3 regions of the Dactylosporangium sp. CA-092794 genome follow, and region 1 is predicted to be linked to each of the others. Evidence: riboswitches for the same ligand, from Rfam matches in the RefSeq annotation. Region 1 holds a riboswitch; each other region holds the start of a gene.
The links. Region 1 has a riboswitch for S-adenosylmethionine ahead of ACQPXD_RS02825 (aminotransferase class V-fold PLP-dependent enzyme). Riboswitches for the same ligand answer to the same signal wherever they lie in the genome.
Positions count from the first base shown of each region.

Region 2: another riboswitch for S-adenosylmethionine. It lies ahead of ACQPXD_RS34615 (thioredoxin family protein); the one in region 1 lies ahead of ACQPXD_RS02825 (aminotransferase class V-fold PLP-dependent enzyme).
Region 3: another riboswitch for S-adenosylmethionine. It lies ahead of thrC (threonine synthase); the one in region 1 lies ahead of ACQPXD_RS02825 (aminotransferase class V-fold PLP-dependent enzyme).

Region 1 is NZ_CP192044.1:672,156-674,414, forward strand. Features, by position in the region: gene ACQPXD_RS02825 (aminotransferase class V-fold PLP-dependent enzyme) at 1-908, opposite strand, end outside; SAM riboswitch class IV at 933-1,050, opposite strand; gene ACQPXD_RS02830 (PrsW family intramembrane metalloprotease) at 1,380-2,259, shown strand, end outside.
Region 2 is NZ_CP192044.1:8,098,407-8,100,665, reverse strand. Features, by position in the region: gene ACQPXD_RS34620 (NAD(P)-dependent alcohol dehydrogenase) at 1-634, opposite strand, end outside; SAM riboswitch class IV at 1,041-1,129, shown strand; gene ACQPXD_RS34615 (thioredoxin family protein) at 1,346-1,975, shown strand; gene ACQPXD_RS34610 (ABC transporter substrate-binding protein) at 2,010-2,259, shown strand, end outside.
Region 3 is NZ_CP192044.1:535,312-537,570, forward strand. Features, by position in the region: gene ACQPXD_RS02275 (glucosyl-3-phosphoglycerate synthase) at 1-647, opposite strand, end outside; SAM riboswitch class I at 806-940, shown strand; gene thrC (threonine synthase) at 956-2,224, shown strand.

The DNA of each region.
Region 1 (2,259 bases):
ACGTGCGGCAACGACGCGAGCCCGGCCCGCAGCCGCCGCACCAGCCCCGCCTCCCGGGCCCGCGGCGCGGCGTCGCGGACCAGCGCCCGCAGCGCGGTGGCGATCGCGACCGCGCCGAGCAGGTTGGGGGTGCCGCCCTCGTGCCGCGCCGGGCCGGTCGCCCAGCGGACCGCGCCGTCGTCGGCCACGTGTGCGCTCGCCCCGCCGCCGGCCAGATACGGCTCGGCGGCGTCGAGCCAGTCGGCCCGCCCGGCCAGCACCCCGGCCCCGAACGGCGCGTAGAGCTTGTGCCCGGAGAACGCCACGTAGTCGGCGCCGAGCCCGGCCAGGCTCGCCGGGGCGTGCGGGGCCAGCTGCGCCGCGTCGACCGCGATCCGGGCGCCGAAGCGGTGCGCGACCTCGGTCAGCCGGGCCACCGGCCACACCTCGCCGGTCACGTTGCTCGCCGCCGTGACGCTGACCAGGACATTGCCGGTTTGGCGGCGGTACAACGAAATCTCCAGCGCCTCGATGGCCTCTTCGGGCGACCTCGGCGCGGCGAGGCGGACGGTGTTGCTCCAGGGCAACAGGTTGGCGTGGTGCTCGGTGTCGAACGTGATGACCGTGGTGTCCTCGGGCAAGGCCCGCGCGAGCAGGTTGAACGCGTCGGTGGTGTTGCGCGTGAAGATCACGGTGTCGTCCGGGCCGCGGCCGAGGAGGTCCGCGACCGTCTCCCTGGCCTGCTCGTACTCGCGGGTGCAGCGCTCCGACAGCGCACCCGCGCCCCGGTGGACGCTGCCGTAGTAGGGCAGCAGGTCGGCGACGGCGTCGGCGACCACCCGCAGGCAGGGCGCGGTGGCGGCGATGTCGAGGTTGGCGAAGTCGACGGACCGGCCGTCGCGCAGCTTGATCTCACCGGGGGACAGGATCTCGGACACGGGACAGAGTCCTCTCGCTCGCGCTTGCCCGGGCACACCACGTGCCGGGCCGGGTCATCACCCGGGGCACCCCGCCGCGAACGCGAGGGTTGCCGGCCAGCAAGCCGGGGCTTGTGCGCTGGCACTCATGACCTGAGCTGACGGTACCGCGGATACAGTGACGGCATGAGCGAACTCCCGCCGAGTGGGACGCCCGCCACACCGCCGGAGCCCAGCCCCTGGGCGTCGCCGTCCGGTCCGCCCGCGCCTTCGGGCTTTCCGGCTCCTTCGGGTTCTCCGGCGCCTTCCGGCTTTCCGGCTGCTGCTTCGGGTTCCCCGGCGCCTTCGGCCGGGCCGGAGCGGAGCCCGTGGGCGGCTCCGGCCGCTCCCGCGTTTCCGGGCGGGGGTCCCTCGGCGCCGGCCGCAGGGCCCGGAGCGCCCTCGGCGTGGCCGCCCGTGCTGCCGGGCGTCGGAGTGCCGAACGTGACCGAGGCGGCGGAGCCGGACACGGGGCAGCAGCAGTACCCGACCGCGGCGCTCGCCCTGGCCGCCGCCCCGCCCGCCAAGCGCTCGGACCGGCGGCGGCTGTGGACGCTCATCGGCGTCATGGGGTTCATCGCCCTCTGCGGCGTGGCCGTGCTGACGTTCTTCGGCTTCAGCGGCGGCTGGACCGCCCTGGCCGTCGGTGTCGGCGCGGCCGTCATCCCGGTGCCGGTGCTGGTCTCCTGCTTCCTCTGGCTGGATCGGTACGAGCCGGAGCCGGTGAAGTACCTCGTCTTCGTCTTCGGCTGGGGCGCCTGCGTGGCGACCGGGGTGGCGCTCGTGGTGAACACGGCCGGCAGCTACTTCGCGGAGAAAGCCGGCCTGTCCGACGCGCTCGTGGCGGTGCTGGTCGCGCCGCTGATCGAGGAGAGCATGAAGGCGCTCGGCCCGGTGCTGCTGTTCTGGCGCCGGCCGCGGGCGTACTCCGGCATCATCGACGGCATCGTCTACTGTGGATTGTCGGCGACCGGGTTCGCGATGGTGGAGAACATCCTGTACCTCGGATTCAAGGGCTATGGCGACACCGCCGACCAGTCCGGGCCGGTGCGGGGCGCCGCGGCGCTGGTCGCCATCTTCATCGTGCGGATCCTGATGACCGGCTTCGCCCACCCGCTGTTCACCTCGATGACCGGCATCGGGCTCGGCGTCGCGTCGCGCTCGTCCGGCCGGGCGGTGCGGTTCGTCGCCCCGGTGGCCGGCCTGCTGACCGCCATGGTGCTGCACGGCTCGTGGAACCTCATGTCGGTCACCGCCTCGACCAGTGCGTGGGTGCTGCTGTACGGCTACTTCGCGGTGATGATGCCGATCTTCCTGTGCATGG
Region 2 (2,259 bases), 5.6 Mb from region 1:
GCAGGACCATGCGTCCGCGCCGGGTGAGCAGGGACCGGTAGGCGCCCAGGTCGGTGCCGACGATGTCGACGACGACGTCGAACTTGCCCAGATCGCCGGGAGCGATGGCGCGGTAGTCGAAGGCGGCGTCGGCGCCCAGTTCGCGGATCCACGCGAGGTTGCGGGCGCTGACGAGCGCCGTGACGTGGGCGCCGAGGGCTTTGCCGAGTTGTACGACGATGCTGCCGACACCACCGGCGGCACCGCGGACGAGCAGCCGTTCGCCGGCGCGCAGCGCCGCCTTGTCCACCAGGGCGGTGACCGCGGTGGTGCCCGACGACGGCAGGGCCGCGGCGTGGATGAGGTCGACGTCGCGCGGGGCGGCGGCGAGTTTGCCGGCGGGGACGGCGATGCGATCGGCGAGGCTACCGAACGTGCGGTACGGCATGAGGCCGTACACCGCGTCGCCCGCACGCAGGCCGTCTGCACCGCCGGACGCGACGCGCCCGGCGAAATCGTTGCCCACGCCCTGCGGGAAGCGGTAGGGCAGGACGCGCCGCAGCGCGCCGGAACGGAACATGGTTTCCCCACCACCCACACCCACCGCGTGGACGTCGACGAGCACTTCACCCTCGCCCGCCGTCGGCGCGGGCACCTCTCTGACGTGCAGCACTTCTGGGGGACCGAACCGGTCGAACTGAACTGCGCGCATTGGCCCGTGCATCCTCTCTCCGGCTAAATGGGGGAAGCCACCGGTTATCGTGCACACGATATGGGGTGCCACCCCGGTTGTCCAGTGGCGGGACGGCCCGCCCGGGGCGCGCCGGAGCCGGGGCGGCGCGGGTGCGCTGCGCCTAGCCGTCCATTGTGGAACTAACGCCAGCGGGCTGAGGTTGGCCAACCTTGCGTCTGCGGCTTCGGGAACGCCGTGCCGGGCCGGCCGGGGCCGCTGGACCTGTGATCCGCACGACTGTTGTTAATCCTATGGGCTTGATAGACATTTGCCCGGCGGGCCCCTATCGTTGCGGCTGTCGGTCCTTGCGGCCGACTCGGACAGGCCGTGTTGCGAGCGCCAGCGTTCAGCCCCGGCTTGTTGGCCGGGCCCCGGGCGATGACACGACCACACAACGACCGGCGGTAAGCGCGCGGCCCTGACCTTGGGCCTCGGCCGAGGGAGTACAAAGACCAACCACAGCGCATCCGTCACGGTCCGTCCGCCGATCCTCCGGCGTCCGGCGGACCGTGGCCTGCATCGGCTGCATGCCGCATTCGCCGACCCGCTGCGGGAGTAGCCGCTCCGGCTTCTCCGCACTCGACGCATCCGGGCGATCGCACCGCACACTAACGGACCCGAAGGGACCGCAAAATGTCCATTTCACCAGGCCGGCGCGCCCGAGCCTTCACGCAAGCCATCACCTTCGATCAATTTGTCGCCAGGTCCAGCACGTTCACCGCCACGTTCCGGGAGAACTACGCGGCGACCGAGCTCGACGACCGCGACCGCGTCGTGCTGGACCGAATCGACGAGCCGATCGACGTGCTGGCGATCGTCGAGGACTGGTGCCCCGACGTCGCGGCCAACCTGCCGATCCTGGCCCGGATCGCGGACGAGACCGGCAAAATCCGGCTGCATGTGCTTGTCCGCGACGACACCACCCGCGACGTCGCGGACGCCTACCCGTTCGAGGGACGCAGCCACATACCCACCTACGTGTTCAGCACCGGGGAGGAAAAGGAGCTGGGCGTCATCGTCGAGCGGACGCCGGTGATCCGGGAGCGATGCGAGGAATACCTGACGTCGTTCTTCGAGGCGCATCCGGAGCTGGATCGGGCGACCTTTCCGGTCGGCATGACCGACGAGGTGAAGGCCGAACTGGTCGAGCTGCGCCTGCGCCGCGACCTTCTCGAGCTCGAACGATCCAGCTTGGTCGAGGCACTCGGTGTGCTCTGCACCATCCGAACCTTTGAACCGGCCGGCCCGGCGACCACCCCCTGACGTCCCTGGACACTCGCAAGGAGTGACACCCCTCATGCCCACCCCCCGCACTTCATCACGCCGCGGTACCGCCGCAGCCCTGGCCCTGGCCGTCCCGATGCTGGCGACGCTGTCGGCCTGCACCGCAACGGCCGCCGGCGGATCGTCCGATGCCGGGACGCCCGTCAGCGGCGGTACCCTCACTTTCGCGGTCAACGGCGACGGTTCCTGCCTCGACCCGCACCAGAGCCCAGCCGACGTGGACGGGCTGTTCGCCCGGCCGATCCTGGACTCGCTGGTGTCGC
Region 3 (2,259 bases), 140 kb from region 1:
CCGTGGGTGCGCTGGCCCAGGTCGACCTGGGCCACCGCGTCCAGCCCGTGGCGGGCGTAGGTGTCGATGAGCAGGCCCGTCTCCACGCCGTAGCCGGCCGCGAACGGCAGCGACTCCAGCAGGCTCCGGCGGGCCGCATACTCCCCGGCCAGCGGCTGCACCACCCCGGCCAGCTCCGGGAAGTGCGCGTTGAGCAGGGGCCGGGCGGCCAGCTCCGTGACCCGGCCGCCGCCGGCCGCGGAGACGTCCAGCAGCGGGCGGTCGTAGAAGGCCTTCACCATCAGCGTCGCCGGGTCGGCCAGCAGCGGGCCCAGCAGGCCCGTCACGAAGTGGGGGCGGAAGTCGGTGAGGTCGGCGTCGACGTACACCAAAATGTCGCCCTTGGTGACGGCGAGCGCCTTCCACAGCACCTCGCCCTTGCCCGGCCGGGAGCCGGTCGCCGGCAGGATGTTGTCGCGGTGGTGGACGGTCGCGCCGGCCGCCGCGGCCACCTCGGCGGTGCGGTCCACCGAGCCCGAGTCGACCACCACCAGCTCGTCGACGATCGGGCCGAGCATGCGCACGCCGGTTACGATCTCGCCGACCGTCGGCTCCTCGTCCAGCGCGGGCAGGACCACGCTCACTCGGGTCTCACCCTTCGCGGCCAGGACTTCCTCCGCCGGCCAGTCGCGCCAGCTCGAGGTGTGCCGGGAGAACCACTCGGCCGCGATCGGGTGCATGAATGAAACGCTAGCCCTGTCCACCTCGTGAGATGACTCATACCCAGAGGCCGGTGGCGCCCCTTACACTCGGCTTATAACTGAATACCTCATCCAGAGGGGCAGAGGGATACGGCCCGATGAAGCCCCGGCAACCCCTGCGGTGGCTCGATGTTGAGGCTCTCCGCGGTAGGTGCCAAATCCGTCCCGGCGCGCGCCCGTGCGCTTGGGAAAGATGAGAGGAAAGGCCTCCCGTCATGACCTCGACGCTCAGCGTCTTCACCGACTCCCCGGCCCGCAACCTGGTCTGCCGCGGCTGTGGAGCGACGTTCCCGCTCGCCGCGCAGCACGCCTGTTACGAGTGTTTCGGCCCCCTCGAGGTGGGCTACGACCCGGCGGCGCTGGCCAAGGTGACCCGGGAGCAGATCGAGGCCGGCCCCAAGAACATCTGGCGGTATGCGCCGCTGCTGCCGGTCGGCGTCGACCCGGAGTCCCGGGTCACGCTCGACCCCGGCCTCACGCCGCTGGTCAAGGCCGACGGGCTGGCCGCGGAGCTGGGCTTCACCGCACCGCTGTGGGTGAAGGACGACTCGGCCAACCCGACCCACTCGTTCAAGGACCGGGTCGTGTCGGTCGCGCTGACCGCGGCCAAGGCGCTGGGCTTCACGCGGTATTCCTGCGCCTCCACCGGCAACCTCGCCAACTCCGTCGCCGCGCACGCGGCCCGGGCGGGCGTCCCCTCGACCGTGTTCATCCCGGCCGACCTGGAGCCCGGCAAGATCGTCATGACCGCGGTGTACGGCGGCGAGGTCGTCGCCATCGAGGGCTCCTACGACGAGGTCAACCGGCTCTGCTCGGAGCTCACCGAGACCGACGAGTTCGAGCACACCGCGTTCGTCAACGTCAACGTCCGGCCGTTCTACGCCGAGGGCTCCAAGACGCTCGGCTACGAGGTGGCCGAGCAGCTCGGCTGGCGGCTCCCGGCGCAGGTGGTCATCCCGATGGCCAGCGGCGAGCTGCTGACGAAGATCGACAAGGCGTTCGCCGAGCTGGTCGAGATCGGCCTGGTGCCCAACACGCCCTGGAAGGTCTTCGGCGCGCAGTCGGCCGGCTGCAACCCGATCGCCAAGGCCCTGCACGACGGCGCCGACGAGATCATCCCGGTCAAGCCGACCGGCATCGCCAAGTCGCTCAACATCGGCGACCCGGCGGCCGGGCTCTACGCGCTCGAGTCGGTGCGCCGCTCCGGTGGCTGGATGGAGTACGCCGACGACGACGAGATCCGCGCCGGCATCCAGCTGCTGGCCCGCACCACCGGCGTGTTCGCCGAGACGGCCGGCGGGGTGACCGCGGCGGTGCTCAAGAAGCTCGTCGAGTCCGGCCGGCTCGACCCGAGCGCGGAGACGGTGGTGTTCAACACCGGCGACGGGCTCAAGACCCTCGATGCGGTGGCGGAGCTGGTGGGCCCCACCCATCGGGTGAAGCCGTCGCTGAAGTCGGCCCGGGAGGCCGGCCTGCTCGGATGATTTTTTCGGCTCCCACCGTTACGGTGGGTTCACAA